3 regions of the Bacteroides sp. CAG:633 genome follow, and region 2 is predicted to be linked to each of the others. Evidence: riboswitches for the same ligand, from Rfam matches in the RefSeq annotation. Region 2 holds a riboswitch; each other region holds the start of a gene.
The links. Region 2 has a riboswitch for cobalamin ahead of QVP67_RS13800 (DUF5074 domain-containing protein). Riboswitches for the same ligand answer to the same signal wherever they lie in the genome.

Region 1: it holds a riboswitch for cobalamin, as region 2 does, so the genes downstream of both, nrdD (anaerobic ribonucleoside-triphosphate reductase) here and QVP67_RS13800 (DUF5074 domain-containing protein) in region 2, are expected to answer to the same signal.
Region 3: it holds a riboswitch for cobalamin, as region 2 does, so the genes downstream of both, QVP67_RS06400 (TonB-dependent receptor) here and QVP67_RS13800 (DUF5074 domain-containing protein) in region 2, are expected to answer to the same signal.

What each region holds. Positions count from the first base shown of each region.
Region 1 is NZ_FR883138.1:19,224-25,881, reverse strand. Features, by position in the region: gene nrdD (anaerobic ribonucleoside-triphosphate reductase) at 10-2,115, opposite strand; cobalamin riboswitch at 2,297-2,495, opposite strand; gene QVP67_RS13245 (hypothetical protein) at 3,005-3,325, shown strand; gene QVP67_RS13240 (N-acetylmuramoyl-L-alanine amidase family protein) at 3,384-4,412, opposite strand; gene QVP67_RS13235 (O-acetylhomoserine aminocarboxypropyltransferase/cysteine synthase family protein) at 4,557-5,837, shown strand; gene QVP67_RS13230 (NADP-dependent malic enzyme) at 5,939-6,658, shown strand, end outside.
Region 2 is NZ_FR883144.1:32,147-38,804, forward strand. Features, by position in the region: gene mfd (transcription-repair coupling factor) at 1-656, opposite strand, end outside; gene QVP67_RS13785 (polyprenol monophosphomannose synthase) at 896-1,639, shown strand; gene QVP67_RS13790 (dihydroorotase) at 1,677-3,026, shown strand; gene QVP67_RS13795 (vitamin B12 dependent-methionine synthase activation domain-containing protein) at 3,045-3,935, shown strand; cobalamin riboswitch at 4,079-4,278, shown strand; gene QVP67_RS13800 (DUF5074 domain-containing protein) at 4,573-6,030, shown strand; gene QVP67_RS13805 (DUF5074 domain-containing protein) at 6,051-6,658, shown strand, end outside.
Region 3 is NZ_FR883048.1:6,795-13,452, forward strand. Features, by position in the region: gene QVP67_RS06390 (PKD domain-containing protein) at 1-1,121, opposite strand, end outside; gene QVP67_RS06395 (YncE family protein) at 1,160-2,323, opposite strand; gene QVP67_RS06400 (TonB-dependent receptor) at 2,354-4,333, opposite strand; cobalamin riboswitch at 4,425-4,630, opposite strand; gene QVP67_RS06405 (2-oxoacid:ferredoxin oxidoreductase subunit beta) at 4,908-5,912, opposite strand; gene QVP67_RS06410 (2-oxoacid:acceptor oxidoreductase subunit alpha) at 5,932-6,658, opposite strand, start outside.

The DNA of each region.
Region 1 (6,658 bases), on a different contig from region 2:
TAAAAACTTTCAATCTAACTCGTTGCCGGCCACCGCATAGTAGCGCTGGGCGGCTTCGTGCTGACGGGCCTCGGAGAAATTGCTGACACGCTTCAGATAGCCGATGATGCGCGTCATGTAGTCTACGTTTCTGGAGTGGCAATGGGGACACTCGCGCAGGTAGCGCTTGTCGATGTAGCCACACTCGTTGCAGATTGTATTGGGGATGTTGAAGGTAAAGTAATTGCATCCTTCTTCCGCCGCCACTTTCAGCAACTTCCGGTATTGTGCCTGCGAAAGGTGCTCTTCGAGGTTCATATGCAGAGCCGAACCGCCCGTCAGGTGTTCGATGTAGGGAGCGCCGTGTAACCTGAACTTGTCGATGATGTTCAGCGAATCGTCCTCGACCACGTAGAAATAGCTGTTATAGCAGCTGCGGGGTACGAAATAGCCGTCTTCCAGGTCCCACTTGGCGTGCTTCACACCCACATTTTCGGCCGGAATCATCTCGCAGTTGAACAGGACATTCTTCGTCTGATACTCCTTGTTCTTCTTTTCGACCAGTCCGAGAATGGTCTGCACAAAACGCAGGTAATCGGGATTGTCGCTGATCTTGATTCCCATAAACTCGGCAGCCTCAACCAGACCGTTGACGCCAATCGTCAGGTATTGCCGCCCCATATTGATGTAGCCAGCATCGAACAGGGGCAACATGCCATGTTCGTGCAACGCTTTCAGATTCTCGTTATAAGCCAGCTGCGCCCGGTGGCACAGGTCGATGACATCGGTCAGAAACGTCTTGTAGTCGAGCTGGTGATTGACGGCATACTGCACACAGCGGTTGATATTCACCGTCAGCACACTCTTCGAACCGGTCGATACGCCACCCGCTCCCAAGGTATAGCTGAAACCGTTGTCCTGTATCTCGTTGCGCAAGCGGCAGCAGCTGGACAGTGAGTCGGCACTGCTACTCATATAAGTAAAGAAGGAATGCCCCTCGGCATACATTTCGGCTGTAAAATCGCCCCACTCCTGGTCCAGCACATCGCCGTCCTTGCTCAGCAGAGCCACCGTCTCGACCGGAAAAGTCAGCACCGTCTTGGTACGTTCCCGGTTGAACCACTTCATAAACCGCTTTTGCAGCCAGTTCAGTCCCTCCCAGTCGGGCTTGCTGCCGTCGGGGAAAAAGAAGTCGCCGAACAGGCTTTCGAAATAGTAACGGTCGTAATACGAAATGTTCCAGAAGACAGCCTGATAGTTGCGTGCTCCGGTAGGCTGATTGATGGAATAGACAATCTGTTCGAAGCAATCGGTAATGATTTTATCGACCGTACGCTGCTTCAGCGAAAGGTCCACCACCTTTTCCGGCTCCTTGTAATACTCGCGGCCGTACTCCAGCCCGATGAAATAGTTGAGATACATCAGAAACTCGGGCGTGGCACAAGCTCCGCTCAACATGCTCGAAACCATGAACACCATGTTGACAAAGCCTCCGCAGAACGACTTCAGGTTGGTGGGTGCCGTCGAATTGCCGCCTATCGACTTCGTACCGCCCGTCAGCCAGGGGTACATCGTGATGGAAGCACAATAATTGGCCAGACTCGTCTCGTCATTCTTATATATAAAGTGGTGAGTCAGCAGGTCAAGGTACTGGTCCGCCAGTTCCTTGCCATACATTTTCTTCATGCGGTCGGTCAGCAACCGGCGATTCAGGCGGATGAAGTTCGACTTGGGCAGTTCACCAATCAGCGTGGCGATGTTTTTATGCTCCACATTGGCGTTGGCATCGTACTTCGAACCGGTAGCGGCATTGGTTGCCTCGCAATAGTCGGACAAGAACTTCAGTTCGTCCATCACCTCGCGGTCCTCCGCATGACGCTGCCGGTAGAGCATGAACGACTTTGCCACCCGATAATGTCCCTCGCGCATCAGGGCTTCCTCCACTAAGTTCTGGATTTCTTCCACCTTGATGCCGTCGTACAGGTCGAGCCGGCTGATGATTTTCGAAACATTACTCAGGCTGACAGGCTCGTTCACCGAACGGAATGCCTTGATAATGGCATTCATTATCTTGTCGAGCGAGAAGCGGTCGGCCGATCCGTCCCGCTTCACAATTGTAAAGTCACTGGTTTCCATCACTGTTTTCATTGTTTTTCCTGTTTTGTCCGGCCAATAAACCACTGTTCGCACACAATATGGCTTCCCGAAGGCTACAGCCGGCATTTTGCGGACACACCTCTTCCTCAGGTATGCCTTTCCCACAAAAAGTTTAATTACTGAATATTTTCGCACCGCTTTTCTATCCCACGAGTAAAAACGGCCTTTGATGAAAATGGCAGGTCTTCTGACTGACTCCCGCTCCGACACCTTCCCAGTTCAGTTGACCAGTGGCAAGAGTAATTGTCGGAACGTTGAATGGAGCTTCACAGCAGCGGGACTGTTCGGGACTTTCACCCGATTCCCTTTTAATTCACGAAGATGAATATCCGCATGAAACCAATTCGCGGCAAATATAGCAGAAAAAACAAAAAGGCAGAGAAAGAAACCGGAAGTTTTTTCAGCCGAAAGATGGGAAACAAGGCGAAAGATACCGCCAAATGGGTAATTATTCCCCAACATTGTAGCACAGATTCTACAATATCCCCACTTCCAGTCAGCCAACCGTCTGCCCGATTTTTGCAGCAATATTGCTAACAAACGTAAGTACAGGCTAACATTTCTGAAAGCGATGCCCGAACTGCATATCTGGCACTGGAACACGCGGTATGGAAATAAAAAGAAAACATTTCTGCCCAGATAAGAGCCTAAAAGCCTGTTTTCAAACAATTCCCCTATCTTGTAAGAAACAACCAAAAAGGATTTTTATCCAACAAACATACAGTCGCATCGTCCAACAGAGCATAAACAGACATTAACAGACAAAATACAGTATGCCACAAATCGCTGTTTCTGTTGGCACTCCCTTTGCACTACAGTTTATGAGTGAGAAAATAAAACCTGAATATTCACCTAAACTTAAACGATTATGAAAAAGGTATTAGTAACAGTAGCGATGATTCTCGGAGTAAGCACTTTTGCAACGTTTGCACAAGAAGTAACCCCACCTGTAACAGAAAACGCAACGGAAGCTACCGCTCCGCAAGATGAGTTTGTAAAAATGGATCCTTCAGCACTGCCGCAATCCCTCGTCGAGAAACTGGCAGCAACAAACGAAGGCGCAAGTGTGAAAGAAGCCTATGTGAAAGAAACAGAAGGCAAGAAAATCTACAAGTTAGTTCTCGTCACGACAGACGAACAAGAGTTGACAGTCATTTTGGACGAAAATGGTGAGCCTGTCAAAGAATAAACTCTTCAGAATGTAAATACCCCTATTGGCAGTCCCGGTTCGCGATGAATCGGGATTGCTATTTCGAGCGTTTGTAATCTGCGATAAAGCCCTCCATCATCCACTTGGCCAAAGCCTGACGGTTGGAACTAAGAACAAAACGACGCTGGTCGAAAGCATTCTGAATATTACCCAGTTCGACAAACACAGCTGTCGGCGAAGCATTGAGCAGCACATACAGACGACGCGAGCTGACAGTACCTTCGAAACCACGGTTGGGCTGATGCCGGTCGTATTTCGATTCGAAAGTATTCTTCATCCCCGTAGCCAGCCGCTTGCCCAGCGTGCTCTGCGGAGCATAATAAAAGAACACATCAGTCTGTGCACTCTTGCTACGGCTGTCTACATGCAGAAAAATTGCCCGGCAATATTTATACTTTTTACGATCCTTGCGATAATATTCATTGATTTTTGCACAACGTTGTTGCAGCCTTGCTACCTGGTTCAAAGGAATCGGATCGCCCATACAGGTCTCACGTTTGCTGTTCGAGAGATAACGGTCGTTGCGGATACCGTCCTTGGCGTCTTGTATGATGATACGCACCTCGGCTCCTTCCTGCATCAGGTTACGTGCCAGTCGCAGCGCTACATCGTATGCATACTCGTCCTCGTGCAGCTCGGTTTTCCCAATCCGACCTATCGCACCCGGATCAGGACCTCCGTGTCCACTCACTACATAGAAGCAGGCTCCTTGCAGACGGTTGCCTGTCACCTTTACATCCGCCAGTCTCTTCCCGAAAAGCGGCTCGTGAATCACACTTTTCCTGCTACCCGATTTTCGGTGCCTGCTATCTTCTCCTCCTCTGCTACCTTTTGCATGCAAAGGCGGCAACTGATATTTCACGCCCAGACGCAGCTCTTCCTTACCACGCAAGGCCTTTTTATTAAGTTCAAGAAATTCCTTATAATAACTTCTTCCCGGTCGGCCGTTGCGCTCAAGAAATGTCGAAATACCTTCACCAGCTTTCGGAGTGTCGCACTGCTCCTGCGCCGAAACCGCAAAAGAAAATACAACCAAAAGAAAGGATACGAACAGAATACGAATCATAAATCTACAATCAATATTTTGGAACGGTTGTGCACCAATAAATTATCATTTAACCTTCATTGCGGACAAAATTACATTATTTTCCTTACTTTTGCGAGCAGTTACATGTTAATTGATAAGAAACTAAAAAAAATAGATAGCATTATGGCAAAACAATTCAAGCCCGAGACCCTCTGCGTACAAGCCGGATGGTCTCCTAAAAAAGGAGAGCCGCGGGTGCTCCCTATCTACCAGAGTACAACCTTCAAATACGAAACCAGCGAGCAGATGGCGCGTTTGTTCGACCTCGAAGAAAGCGGATATTTTTATACCCGTCTGCAAAACCCCACCAACGATGCTGTTGCCGCCAAGATTGCTGCCCTCGAAGGAGGTGTAGCCGCCATGCTGACGTCCAGCGGACAGGCTGCCAACTATTATGCCATCTTCAACATCTGCGAAGCGGGCGATCACTTTGTCTGCTCGTCGGCCATCTATGGCGGTACGTTCAACCTGTTTGGTGTCACCATGAAGAAGCAGGGTATTGACGTTACTTTTGTCAATCCTGACGCCAGCGAAGAAGAAATCTCCGCCGCTTTCCGTCCCAATACGAAAGCCCTGTTTGGCGAAACCATCTCGAACCCCGCTCTTGAGGTGCTCGACATCGAGAAGTTTGCCCGTATTGCACACAAACATGGTGTGCCCCTGATAGTGGACAACACCTTCCCTACTCCCATCAACTGCCGTCCGTTCGAATGGGGAGCCGACATCGTGGTTCACTCTACCACCAAGTACATGGACGGACATGCCACCAGCGTAGGCGGCTGTATCGTAGACAGTGGAAACTTCGACTGGGATGCCCATGCCGACAAGTTCCCCGGACTGTGTACGCCCGATGAATCGTATCACGGACTGACGTATACAAAAGCCTTCGGCAAGATGGCCTACATCACCAAGGCTACCGCACAGCTGATGCGCGACCTGGGTAGCATTCAGTCGCCCGAAAATGCTTTCCTGCTGAACCTCGGTCTCGAAACCCTGCACCTGCGTATGCCTCAACACTGCAAAAACGCACAGGCCGTTGCCGAATACCTGCAAAAGAACGAAAAAGTGGCATGGGTGAACTATTGCGGCCTGCCCGACAACAAATACTACGAACTGGCACAGAAATACATGCCCAACGGTTCGTGCGGTGTTATCTCCTTCGGTCTGAAGGGTGGACGCGACGTAGCCATCCGGTTCATGGACAACCTGAAGTTGGCTGCTATCGTTACTCACGTAGCCGATGCACGTACCTGCGTGCTGCATCCTGCCAGCCATACACACCGCCAACTCACTGATGAGCAACTGATCGAAGCTGGCGTACGTCCTGACCTGATCCGTTTCTCGGTCGGAATAGAAAATGTGGACGATATTATCGCCGATATCGAACAGGCACTGAATGCCTGACATAACCCTCTTCCATCGGCATCGCATTTCAAAGCCATGCTGATGGAATAAATACAAATACAATTATACAATATTCATTATTCATCAACATCAATCAGACTATGGTAAAGATTACAAAAGAAGCTGCTTTGCTCTATCACTCGCAAGGCAAACCTGGAAAAATAGAAGTAGTCCCCACAAAGCCCTACAGTACACAGACCGACCTTTCGCTGGCCTATTCGCCCGGCGTAGCCGAACCCTGTCTGGAAATAGAGAAAAACCCGGAAGATGCTTATAAATATACAGCTAAAGGCAATCTGGTAGCTGTTATATCCAACGGTACAGCTGTGCTGGGACTGAGCGACATAGGCGCCTTGAGCGGTAAACCCGTTATGGAAGGAAAAGGACTGCTCTTCAAGATATATGCCGGTATCGATGTGTTCGACATCGAAGTAAACGAAAAAGATCCCGACAAGTTTGTAGAAGCTGTAAAAGCCATCGCACCGACTTTCGGCGGTATCAATCTGGAGGATATCAAAGCTCCCGAATGCTTCGAAATAGAACGCCGGCTGAAAGAAGAGCTGGACATCCCCGTCATGCACGACGACCAGCACGGTACAGCCATTATCTCCAGTGCCGGACTGCTGAACGCTCTGGAAGTGGCCGGGAAGAAGATTGAAGACGTGAAAATAGTAGTAAACGGTGCAGGCGCTTCGGCAACTTCGTGTACCAAACTGTACGAAGCACTCGGTGCACGCCGCGAAAACATCCTGATGCTGGACAGCAAAGGTGTCATCACCAGCGACCGCGAGAATCTGACCGAACAAAAACGTTACTTTGCC
Region 2 (6,658 bases):
TTCGACAGCTGTGTCTCTACTTCAAACGTACGGATACTTTCCACTTCGTCACCGAAAAAGTCGATACGGAAGGGATACTCGGATGAGAAGGAAAACACATCTATAATACTTCCGCGCACTGCATATTGCCCAGGTTCGTAAACGTAATCGACATATTCAAAACCATAATTCCGCAATACCTCTCGAACAAAGTCCATATCGACTTTTTCTCCGACATGCAGTTTCAGCGTTTTGTCATCCAATTCCTTGCGTGAAACCACTTTTTCAGCTAAAGCATCAGGATAGGTCACTACACATACATACTTTCCGTCTTTCTCCAAACGGCTCAACACTTCGGTACGCAATATCTCATTGGCAGCATCCTTCTGACCATATTTAATAGCGCGCCGAAACGATGAAGGGAAAAACAGCACATCATCCGAGCCCAATATTTGCACCAAATCATGATAAAAATAGCCCGCTTCTTCCAAATCGCCCAGGACAAAAACGAACGGGCACTCGGCCTGCTGTACAATTGTCGAAGCAAACAGCGAAGCAGACGAAGCGCATAAACCGTTACAGTACAAATGTCTGACCGAAGAATCTTTTAATAATCGAATCATGCCCTCCACATTAGGATGAGCGGCATAAAGTTGCTGAAGTTCAGTAATAGTCATTGTCATCACACTAATTCGAGCACAAAAATACGAAATAATCCACGCGTTTTATTCGTCAATGACGGAAAAAACAGTATTTTTGTTCTCATTAAAGGTACGACAGACACGAAGATTCGTACAAGGGAAAAAGACTTTGTGATTTCTGTCTTTGTATCTGTAACAAAAAGTAAACAATGCTAAAGCTGAATAACGGATAAATTCAGCAACCATATAATAACCGAAACAAACTCAAAGGTGATATGCAGACATCAGACAGTATAGTTATCATTCCGACCTACAACGAACGGGAAAACATTGAAAACATCATCCGTGCCGTCTTCAGCCTCGAACATGGGTTTCACATCCTCGTGATTGAAGATGGTTCGCCCGATGGCACTGCTTCGATTGTACGTACACTCCAGCAAGAGTTTCCCGAACGCCTTTTCATGGTAGAACGTCGGGGAAAGCTGGGATTAGGTACCGCTTACATTGCCGGATTCAAGTGGGCACTCGAACACAACTACGAATATATTTTCGAGATGGATGCCGACTTCAGCCACAATCCCAAAGATCTGCCACGCCTGTACGAAGCCTGTGCCAAGAATGGTGCAGATGTTTCCATCGGCTCACGCTACGTCAGCGGAGTCAATGTTGTAAACTGGCCTATGGGGCGCGTGCTGATGTCTTACTTTGCGTCCAAATATGTCCGTATTATCACCGGTCTGCCTATCCACGACACCACAGCTGGATTTGTATGCTATCGCCGTAAGGTATTAGAGACCATTCAGCTTGACAGTATACGCTTTAAAGGATACGCTTTTCAGATAGAAATGAAATTCACAGCCTACAAATGTGGATTCCAGATCAAAGAAGTTCCGGTTATCTTCATCAACCGCGAATTGGGGACTTCTAAAATGAACAGCAGTATCTTTGGCGAAGCTGTCTTCGGAGTAATCCGTCTAAAGTGGGACAGTTGGTTCAAAAAATATCCGAAAGGAAAATGATTAATAAACATCAGAGAAACGCTCAACGACCATCAAAATGAAACGTACTCTTATACATAATGCCCTTATCGTCAACGAAGGAGAAACCGTACAAGGTTCTATAGTTATCAGCGATCAGGGCTACATCACCGAAGTGCTGACACACGGAAAACCTCTTTCTGCTCCTTGCGATGAAACCATTGATGCTACCGGATGTTATTTGCTTCCCGGAGTTATCGATGACCACGTACATTTCCGCGATCCGGGACTGACACACAAAGCCGACATATTAAGCGAAAGCCGTGCTGCAGCTGCCGGCGGTGTAACCAGCATCATGGACATGCCCAATACCAGTCCGCAGACTGTTACGCTGGATGCACTGAACGCCAAGCTGGACTTGCTGAACGAGAAATGTATTGTCAATCATTCTTGTTACTTTGGAGCAACCAACAATAATTATACAGAATTTGAAAAACTGGATCGCAATCGTATATGTGGTATCAAGCTTTTTATGGGCTCTAGTACAGGGAATATGCTGGTAGACCGTCAGGAAAGTCTGCGAAATATATTCAGAAGTACAAACATGCTCATCGCCGTCCATTGCGAAGATCCGGCAATCATACGCCTAAACACGGAAAAATACAAAGCCCAATACGCGGATGCAGATGATATACCCGTCAATAAACATCCCAACATCCGTTCCTCGGCAGCCTGTTATGCTTCATCGCACTTGGCTGTACAGCTGGCAAAAGAAACCGGAGCACGACTGCATGTACTCCATCTGTCTACCGCACGCGAACTTAAATTGCTCGAATCCGGTTCTGTCAGCAGCAAGAAAATTACAGGTGAAGCCTGTGTCGCCCACTTGCTTTTCAGCCAGTCCGACTACCGCACACTGAACACTCTTATCAAATGTAACCCGGCCGTCAAGTCCAAAGCTGACCGCGATGCCTTGCGTGCCGCTATCAATGACGATGTAATCGACGTAATTGCTACCGATCATGCCCCTCACCTCATCACGGAGAAAAAAGGAGGTGCCTTAAAAGCTATGTCGGGTATGCCTATGATACAATTCTCGCTTGTCAGCATGCTGCAACTGGTCAATGAGGGAGTTTTCACGATCGAAAAGGTCGTACAGAAAATGTGTCATGCTCCAGCTCAGTTATACGGCATTCATGAGCGAGGTTTTATTCGTGAAGGATACCGAGCCGACCTGGTATTAGTAAGACCTGAATCTCCCTGGACATTGGAAAAACACCTCATTCAAAGCAAATGTGGCTGGAGTCCGCTCGAAGGACGCAGTTTTGACTGGAAAGTGGAAAGAACATTTGTCAATGGATATACTGTCTACACTGAAGAACAGGTCGACGACAGTTACCGTGGAGAAGAATTACGTTTTGAACGATAATCTTTTTAATGCCAAAACATGATACTGACTTACCGTATCCGCGACATAGTCCCCTACATCAATTGGATCTACTTTTTCCATGCTTGGGGATTCCAGCCCCGTTTTGCCGGAATAGCCAATATCCACGGATGCGATTCTTGCCGTGCCATGTGGCTGGCATCCTTCCCCGAGAGCGAACGTAGTAAAGCAGCCGAGGCTATGCAACTCCATAAAGAAGCTTGCCGAATGCTTGAGCGTTTTGACGAAGAAGGATATACAGCGCGTAGCCTTTTCAGACTATGCCGTGCCAATTCAGACGGAGATAACATCATAATTGAAGACATTCTCTTCCCCCTTCTTCGGCAACAAACACCACATGCCGACGGGAGTCCTTATCTCTGTCTAAGCGACTTTATCCGCCCTTTATCATCAGGCATTGCCGATACAATTGGACTCTTTGCTTCCACAGCTGGCCAAGATGCAGAAACCCACTTTAGCCAGGACCCTTACCAACACCTGTTAGCACAAACTTTAGCTGACCGACTGGCCGAAGCTGCAACCGAAAAGATGCACGAATATGTACGCAAATATGCATGGGGATATGCCCCAGACGAATCATTGAGCATGGATGAGTTATTGGCAGAGAAATTCCAAGGCATCCGGCCAGCAGTAGGTTATCCTTCATTGCCCGATCAATCAGTCAGCTTTCTGCTGGACAAACTGCTGCAAATGGAACAAATCGGAATTACCCTCACTGAAAATGGAGCCATGCATCCCCATGCTTCGGTCTGCGGTCTCATGCTATCCCACCCTGAAGCATGCTATTTTTCAGTAGGGACAATCGACCAAGAGCAACTGGCAGACTACGCCCAACGTCGCGGGATTCCTATTAATGAAATGCGTAAGTACCTGTCCACTCGTCATTTATAGTCTATTGGATACATTCTATCTATACCTGCAGCATGGCTCTCCTCCCAAAATGTTTCTCTTTCCAAAAGTTTTTTAAATCAATACTTCGGTAAATTTTTACCGATAAATAAAAATAAAACAATAGATTAGCTTCATATATTCTCTTTATCTTTGCGGCCGATTGGTTCTGTGTAGCCGTTCGGCTTCATGGATTAAAAGGGAATCGGGTGAAAGTCCCGAACAGTCCCGCTGCTGTGAAACTCTTTTTGTAACGCTTTGACAAATACTTATGCCACTGGGTAAAACCGGAAAGGGGTCAAAGGCGAGAGTCAGTCAGAAGACCTGCCATCATTTAAGATAAATCGGACGCGAGGACAGTTCGATTTGGTGCATTAGCAGAATGCTGGATAATTTTTTAGTGTTTGCATATCCTTCAATTCGGGATATGAATTATTGTGCCCTGTATAATTTGCATTATTGTAAGATTACCGGTCACATTTTCAAATCATATCATCAACATGATATGTGATTTGTTGTGATTATATGGCTATATCTATATGTCAGACAAGTCTTCAAGAAACACTTAAACTTTCTCCAACTGTTGATTTTAAAAAGCTATTTTATTAATAATCAATTATTAATCTAAATCAAAAAAGTAATGAAAGTTTTATTTAACATGAGGCTGAAGACACTATGGGCCGTCATTTTATTTGTTAACGTATTGTTTTTTACAAACTGTAGTGACGATAAGGATTCCCCTGTAGCACTTGCGCCAGAATTCGAATGGATAACCCAACTTGATGAGACCACCCCTTTCTTTGTCATACCTGGACAAAGCTATCAATTAGAATATTCTGCCCAAAATGCGAATGCAATAAACATTGCCACACTACCCGAAGGCTGGAACGCACAAGTAGACGAACCTAACCACTCCATCAGTATACAAGCTTCTGAAAATGCAGTATCGAAAATTACATTGACAGTAAACGTACAAGGAGAAGGCGAACAAAAAATTTCATCAAAGGTTGACTTATACTGTTTAAACTCATTTGATGACCCTAACGGAACTTTTGTATTGAATGAAGGTAACATGACAACCGAAAACGGTTCGCTGACGTACATCACTCCTGAAGGCTATGTCATCGATGATGCTTATAAAGCTGTCAATGGTACCGAACTTGGCAACGTTGCACAAGACATGGCCTTTTGCGACGGAAAGATCTATATAATTTCACAAAACGGAGACATGAATGCCGTAGGCAGCCACTTCGACAACGACGGAATGCTGATAGTAGTAAACGCCAAAACATTAAAAAAAGAAATAGCATTCAGCAATGCCGAACTTCCTGGAATAGATTGGCCAAGCCACATTGCCGTCATTGATGAGCAACACGTATACATTCGAGACAATGAAGGAATTAAACATCTGGATATGTCTTCAAAAGAATTGAAATTTGTAGAAGGAACCGAACAAGCCCCAAAATCTCAGTTTTTCACCAGAGATGGAAAGGTTTATACATACAAACCAGGATTAATCAGCGGTATCATTGAAATTACGCCAGAGGACGACTCTGTGAAAAAAATACTTTTCCCATATACCCTCTCGTGCCAAATCAACACGGTACTGGGTATTAAGCCTGCCGACGACGGCGATATATGGGTCATGTCGTTCGGTGCCGGTAAGAGCGCCATCAGCAAATTTAATCCGACAACCCGCGAAACTATACAACGTCAAATAAGTGTTCAGCCTTCGGTTGGCTCATCTGGTATGGGTTTCGCTGTTAAAGGAAACACTTTTTACTACGCTGATGGAACAACAATCTACCAGATGAATTTCAATGATGATCCAGAACTGGATGAAACAAGCGGACTTGATTCTGAAGAAATTCTTTGTGACTTGAATACCTTAGACAATAATGCAGGAATGCTTTACAATAACATAGCTGTTCATCCTAAAACTGGACAGGTATACATCAACACCATCAAATCATATGCCCAGCTCCAAACCAACCAGATATGGGCATTCGATTTTAACGCAAGTAAGGATGCCCCTGCTGCCAAATACGAAAATTATACAAACTTCCCTGCCGGATGTTATTTCTATCCCGAAAATTAATTGATAAAGAGACTTGAAAGATGAAAATAAATAAAACAATCATGATGGCTTGTATAGCCAGCTTCTGTACACTGAGTTTGGTGACCGGATGTTCTTCCGATACGATTGATGAAACTCCCGGCGATTCCGACAACTCCAACGACGAGACAACCTATCTGGACGGATATGCCCATCCGGATGGAGTGATAATCCTGAACCAGGGAGCACGTGTCTCACAAAACAGTACTATCACCTATATCAGCCCAGAAGGTACTATTGAAGAAAACAGCTATAAAAAAGTGAATGGAACCGCCTTTGGAAATGAAGCTCAAGATCTTTATATGTATAATGGAAAAATCTACCTGATAAGTAACGGCATCTACAGTCCTAATGGTGAAGAAGGAGATGGAGTACTGGTTATAGCCGATGCTGTCACTTTAAAACGGGAAAAAGCATATAAAATGGATGAGCTCAAGTTTCATCGTCCTGAAGGAAGCCTTGATCCAGAAGAAATGATGCCGATCACTACCCCTCTTGAGAATATTGCAGTTCTCGACGAACAAAATATTTTCTTTTCTGATGAACAAGGCGTATTCCGCTTCGACAGTACTACGGGAGATTTGAACATCATCGAAGGCTCCTTCCATTT
Region 3 (6,658 bases), on a different contig from region 2:
GTGTTTTGTTCGTTGTCGGCATAGCCGTAACCGAATTTGTAGAGTACGAAGTAAGTACCTTTACCGCTTTCATCGATACCGTTCTGTGGCAGACATGTGCCGTTGAAAGTCAGCTTTTCGCCTTCGAACCACTGCGGGAAGTAAGGTTGGTTGTGGAAACTGTTTTTCACCTTATATCCAGAGTTTCCTTGATTATCTTCCCAGCGGATGTACTGTTCTTTTTCTTCGGCAGTGGTTGGTTCCTTTTCGGGGCGGTAGTAGGTTATCTGATAGTCCTTATAAGTGTTGACATCGTTTCCGGCATTAATGGCCATCTGATACCAGGCTTCGCCTTCAGGATTGTTATGGGCACTTCCGGCTATTTCGTACCACTCGTCATCATCGGGCACGCCGTTCTTGTTCTTGTCGTAGGCCACCATGATGATGCCCGGTTCGCAGCTACCGCCTACGGGAGCATCCGGATTGGGATTGGCGGCCGAATAGAAAGCGTTGCCAAGTACGCGGAAGTCGCGCAGGCCGGCTTTGTTTTCGATAGTGTGGTCGAAACCTACCGTTACATAACCACCGTATCCACCAAGCGAAATCATGCTACGGTTGCCGTTTCCGATGGCGTCGAGCACTTTCTGGTTCATGTTTTCCTGCGTGTCGCCTTCTTCGTATGAGGGCAGAACGTTGGTGTACTGTCCTACGGCAGGCATAAAGTCGATTACCTTTGTAATATAAGCTTTGGCTCCTTCGGGAGTTGTGATAGAGTCATCGAAACCTACGGTTACCTGGAAAGTATAGCTGAAACTGCTTGTTCCTTGGGTTGCAGTCAGTATCAGTTCGTATGCGCCTGCACTGGGGAAAATGTATTCCAGCTGTTTGCTGTTGGACAGTGTCTCGCCGTCCAAAGTCCAGGTGTAGGTAACACCTTCGTCGGACACGCTGTTCACTTCAATCTTGAACAATTGGTCGACAACTGCTTTGAATCCAGATTCCGGAACGTTGACGGTAATGTCTGCCTGCTGGAGCACATAGGGTTCCGAGTTGTCGTCGCTGCACGATATAAGGCTGCCTGATAAAAGGACAGTCGATAAAGCGATCCCCCACAGGGATTTGCTCAATACTTCTTTTTTCATAATACAATTGTTTTTAGGTGAATATATGAGTTTATTGTTTATTCAAATGGCTCGGTCGTAAAGGCGAAGTGGGCGGGTATGTCACCGGTCATCACTTTCCATTTCTTTTTTCCGTCGGGGCTAAAGCAGTACAGATAGCCCGGAGTAACGTAATTGGTGGCATCGGCCACAAAAATTTCCTTTGTTTCCGGATTTACGGCTACACCGTAGGGGATTTCTATTTCCTTGTCCGTGCCGTCGGTGATGAAGTTGTGCGAAACGATCTTCTGCCACAGCACGTCGTAGATGGCGTATCCGATACTGTTGCTTTCCGTCACGTAGCTCCACTCTACGCTGGTCATGTAGATGGAGTCGCCGCACAGGTGCATTTCGCTGGCTGCTATGCCCAAGTTGCCGATGACCTGGTCGGTATGGCTGTCGATGACAAACACGTCCGACCCCGTTCCGTAGTAGTCGCCGCGCGAGCTGACGTATATCCGTCCGAAGCGGTCCAGCTCCATACGGTGCAGATTGATGGCTACGTCGATGGACTTGATGACCTGAAACGACTGAAGGTCGACCACGGATACCGTACGGTCGTAGTTGGGATAACGGTAGCCGCCCGAATTGGCCACATACAGTTTTCCGTCGGTGATGACCATTTCTTCGGGTTGATAACCGACGATGACTTCGCGTGTAATACTCAGGCTGGCAGTATCTATTTCGACTACCTTTCCGGGACGGGCGTCAGGATCGATCTGAACGGGGCCGGCATAAGAACTGACATAGGCTTTTCCGTCGTTGAACACGATGTTGCGACAGTTCAGCACGTCGATGCTGGCAATGTGTTCGGCCGTATGTACGTCCATCACTTCCACGTAGTGCGAACAGTTGATAACGGCATACAACTTACTGCCGTAGACGGCTATGTCGTTGCCCACGTCGCCCAGTTCCTTGACAATGGAGGGGTTTCGTTGGGGATAGATGTTGCGGTTGTACTTCCCGGTAGTGTAGTCGAAGAAGTCGATGCTGGCTTTGTTGTTGCCCATGTTGCCTTCGTTCAGCAGAAAAAAGCCTTTGATGGGGCTTCCTGTATAAGGAGGAGTAATCCATTCTTCTTCCGTGTGCATCATGGGGATGTCGCCGCGGCAGGCTGACAGACTCAGTATCAGCCAGAGGCTACCCAGTATCAGCTGGATGTTTATCTGTTTATTATTTGCCATACATAGATGATTATTTAGTTTTCTTTTCCTTTAAAATGTATATTGCACGATGGCTTTGAAGTTGATGCCTGGCATGGGATAGCACGACACTACTTCGTATTGCTGGTTCAGCAGGTTGTTGACTTCCAGTGTCAGCTTCATGTCGCCCGTGCGCAGCGGCAGGTTGCGCGAGACGGAGAAGTCGCTGGTGTACCACGGTAATTGGTAATTGACCGGCAGGTTGGCTTGCGAAGAATAGCGTTCGCCGGTGTAGATGAAGCTGTAGCTGGCTTCCCACTGCTTCCAGTTCAGGTTGACGGCTGCCGAACCGCTGTGCCAGGGTATGTAGGGTATCTGTCCGCCGTAGTACAGTTTCGACGGATCGGTAAAGTCCTGTGCTTTCTGATATGTATAGTTCATGCGCGTGGTCAGTGTCAGGTCCTGTGCCGGTTGCCAGTTGGTCTGTAGGGCGACGTCTATTCCTCTGATTTCCACTTTTCCCAAGTTGACCATAGTCCAGCGGAAGAAGTTAGATGTAGGAGTCGCTACAATCTTGTTTTCTACTTCGTTGTAGTAAACATCGGCCTGGGCTTCGATGTGCCGTAGCCAGGTATGACGGAAGTCTTTTCCATACGTGATACCTATATTATATTGGTTGGTATATTCCGGCTTCAGGTTGATGTTGCCTATAAAGGTGTAATACAGGTCGTTCAGCGTCGGCATGCGGAAGATGCGCTTGTAGAAAGCACGCAGGTGCAGGTCGTGCTGCCTGAAAGGCTGCCACGAGGCAATGGCTGTGGGCGTCCATTCCATCTTATTGGCAGCAGCGGTTGTGTCCGAGGCCACGTTGTCGTGGACGAAGGTAGCCAGAATACTGGCCTGCATCTTCACCCGTCCCAGGTGCAAGGAAGTAGCGGCAGCAGCCAGCACTGTATGGCGGCGCGGGTAGACAAAGTCTTTCAGGTCGGCATTCAACAGGTTGAACTGATAGTCGGCCGACAGACTGACGTCCCACGACGGCAGCAGTGTATAACGCTGCGCCAGCGATACGTAGGCTTCCTGTTGACGGTAGTGGTTGTTGATGTACATCAGGGCCTCGTCCTGTCGCGGATCGGCCAGGTAGTGCAGGTAGTCGTAGGCATACTTGGCGTTCAGCATCAGGCTGTAGCGTTCGGAGAAGTCCTTGCGGAGCGAGCCTTGTACAAATACGTTGGTATCCCACTGACGATCTTCGTGCGAGAACTTGTTGCGCACCACGGCACCTGGATAGCCCCGTTCGGAGCGGTAGAAGTAGGCCTTGGCCTTCCACTGCCCTTGCGGTAGCTTGCCAAACCAACCGTTCTCCAGTCGTAGAGCATTGACGTCGCCATTGCGCCGGACAGCTGTGGTGTCGTAGCCTTCTTCCACGCGGTAGGTGAATTTATAGCGACCGGTGGTGTACATGTATTCGCCGCTAAGCGACATATTGACTTTTTCACTCACTTTCTGCTCCCAAAGCAAGGCCGGATTGACGGTACCGAAAGAGCCGGTCTTGAAAGTGGCTTTCACCCGATGGGTCTCGTTGTCATCGAACTTCGGTGTCCGCGATTGCAAATAGATGGAACCTGCCGATCCGAAGTCCTTGGCTGGTTGGAAGATGGCGCTTTTCTGCCCGTTGTACAAGGTGACACTCTCCATGTTGTCCAGCGAGAAGCGTCCCAGGTCCACTGTTCCGTTCTGTGCATTGCCCAGTTCGATGCCGTCGTAGAATACGCCGACATGATTGGTGCCCATGCTGCGTATGTTTACGGTCTTCAGGCCGCCTACACCGCCGTAGTCCTTGATCTGTATACCCGAAAAGTAGCGCAATGCATCGGCCACACTGTGCGAGGCGAGCCGTTGTAGCTGTTCGCCCTGAAGTTGCTGTACGGGTATGACTTCCTTTTGAATGGAACGTGCCGTGATGACGACCTCGTCCAAACGCTGCAAACTGTCTAACTTGCTTTGTGCGTATAGGGATATAGTGCTTCCTATTAAGGCACAGACAAGCATGACAGGTCGAAAAGTACATCTGACCATGTCTTTTAGTTTTCTGAATTGTTGTTTTTACTTGTTCGTATTGGCCTCCCTAACCCTGGAGGTCGACCAAACATGAATGATGGCAGGTCTTCTGACTGACTCCCTTACCGGAACCTTCCCAATGTATGTAACATCAGTGGCATAAAAGTCTTTTCCGATAAGTTGAAACTGGAGCTTCACAGCAGCGGGACTGTTCGGGACTTTCACCCGATTCCCTTTTAATCCGCTCGTCCGGTTGGACAAGACGGAACCAATTCGGGGGCAAAGATAGTGAAAGGTGAGAGCAATACAAAAAAGAAGCTCGCTTATTTTTGTATTGGCGAGCCGCATCCTTTCTTATCTAAAGATAGTGAAAGGTGAGTGGAGAGGCGAAGATGAAGGAAAAAGAAAAAAGTGTCGGGATTCATCACAGATTTACCATTTGCAACGGATAAATAAGAGAGATCGGGGTGATTGTGCAACCCCTTATCCGGAGAAACTAGTCTCATCTGTGCCGAATCCCGACACGTCTGTTATAGTTGTAACGAGGGCGAAGAAGCCAATAGGCTTACTTCACTTCCCATGTATCGTTAGTCAGCAGCAATTCTTCGAAGTTGTGATACTTCTTCTTGGCCGAAACCTCTTCGATCTGCTGGTGTACGGCTTCTTCGTAGGTAGGAGCTTCCACGTCGCGGATCACGCCGAGTGCGATAGGAAAGTCGGGACCTTCCATCAGCGCCAGCTTCAGCTGCAGGGTGTTGTCCATGCAGTGTGCGTCGTGCACCAGGATGTCTTTCTCCGTGATGCCGTTTTCGCCCAGCTTCACTACCTTCAGACCGAAGCCTTCCTGCATCAGTCCGTATTCGTTGTTTTCACCGAACAGCATAGGTTTGCCATGCTCCAGGTAGATGGCGTTCTTGGCGCGGTCTTCCTTCTTGGCTACAGCGTCGTGCGTACCGTTGTTGAAGATGACGCAGTTCTGCAGAATCTCGCAAACGGCAGCACCTTTATGGTTGTAAGCTGCTTTCAGAATCTCTACCGTACCGGCAGCATCGGTGGCCACGGCGCGGGCAAAGAAGCGTCCGCGTGCGCCGAAGCACAGTTCGGCCGGATGGAAAGGATCTTCTACAGTGCCGTAGGGCGACGACTTGCTGACGAAGCCACGGGGCGAGGTAGGCGAGTACTGTCCTTTGGTCAGACCATAGATGCGGTTGTTCAGCAGAATCATGTTCAGGTCGATGTTGCGGCGTACGGCGTGGATAAAGTGGTTTCCACCGATGGCCAGTCCGTCACCGTCGCCCGAGATCTGCCATACCGTCAGACGAGGATTGGCAACCTTGGCTCCTGTAGAGATGGCGGCCGCACGTCCGTGAATGGTCTGCATGGCGTATGTATTCATATAATAAGGTAAGCGGCTGGAGCAACCGATTCCGGAGATAACCGCAGTTTCCCACGGAGCTACGCCTATTTCTGCCATTGCTTTGTGCAGTGAAGCCAGGAAGAAGTGGTCACCGCAACCCGGACACCAGCGGGGTTGTCCTTTCTTAAAGTCTTTTGCTGTATATTGGTCCATGATATTTTCTCCTCTGTGATTATTGGTTTAAGATGTTAGTGAAGGCTTCTACCAGCTCGGCTACAACGAACGGCTGTCCTTTTACTTCGTTGTACTGGTACGGAGTGAAGTTGTCTATCTTCATGCGCAGGTAGGCGGCAAACTGTCCCAAGTTCTGTTCGGCCACTACAACTTTCTTGTAGCGTTTCAGCACGGCTTCCGTATTCTTGGGCAGCGGGTTCAGATAGCTGAAGTGGGCCAGTGCCACTTTCTTTCCGTTCTTTATCAGTTCTTCCATGGCCGAGTAAAGGTGGCCGTAAGTACCTCCGAAGCCCACGATCAGCAGGTCGGCATCTTCAGCGCAGCCTTGTACTTCCACGTCGGGTACGGGTATTTTGGCAACCTTTTCAGCACGCAGATGGCACATCAGGTTGTGGTTTTCGGGATCGGTCGAGATGGCTCCCGTGTTGCTGTCCTTCTCCAGTCCGCCCAGAATGTGCATGTAACCTTCCTGTCCGGGGATAGCCCAGTAGCGTACGCCCGTTTCGGGGTTGCGGCGGTAGGGAGTATAGTTGTCTTTCATCTCGGCGGGTGCGTAGGGCGGATTGATGGCGGGATATTCGGCCAGCTTGGGCAGCTTCCAGGCGCCGGAGCCGTTGGCTACATATCCGTCGGTCAGCAACACGACGGGCGTCATGTGTTCGAGGGCTATCTTGCTGGCCATGTAGGCAGCGTCGAAGCAGTTGGTCGGCGATGTAGCGGCAATA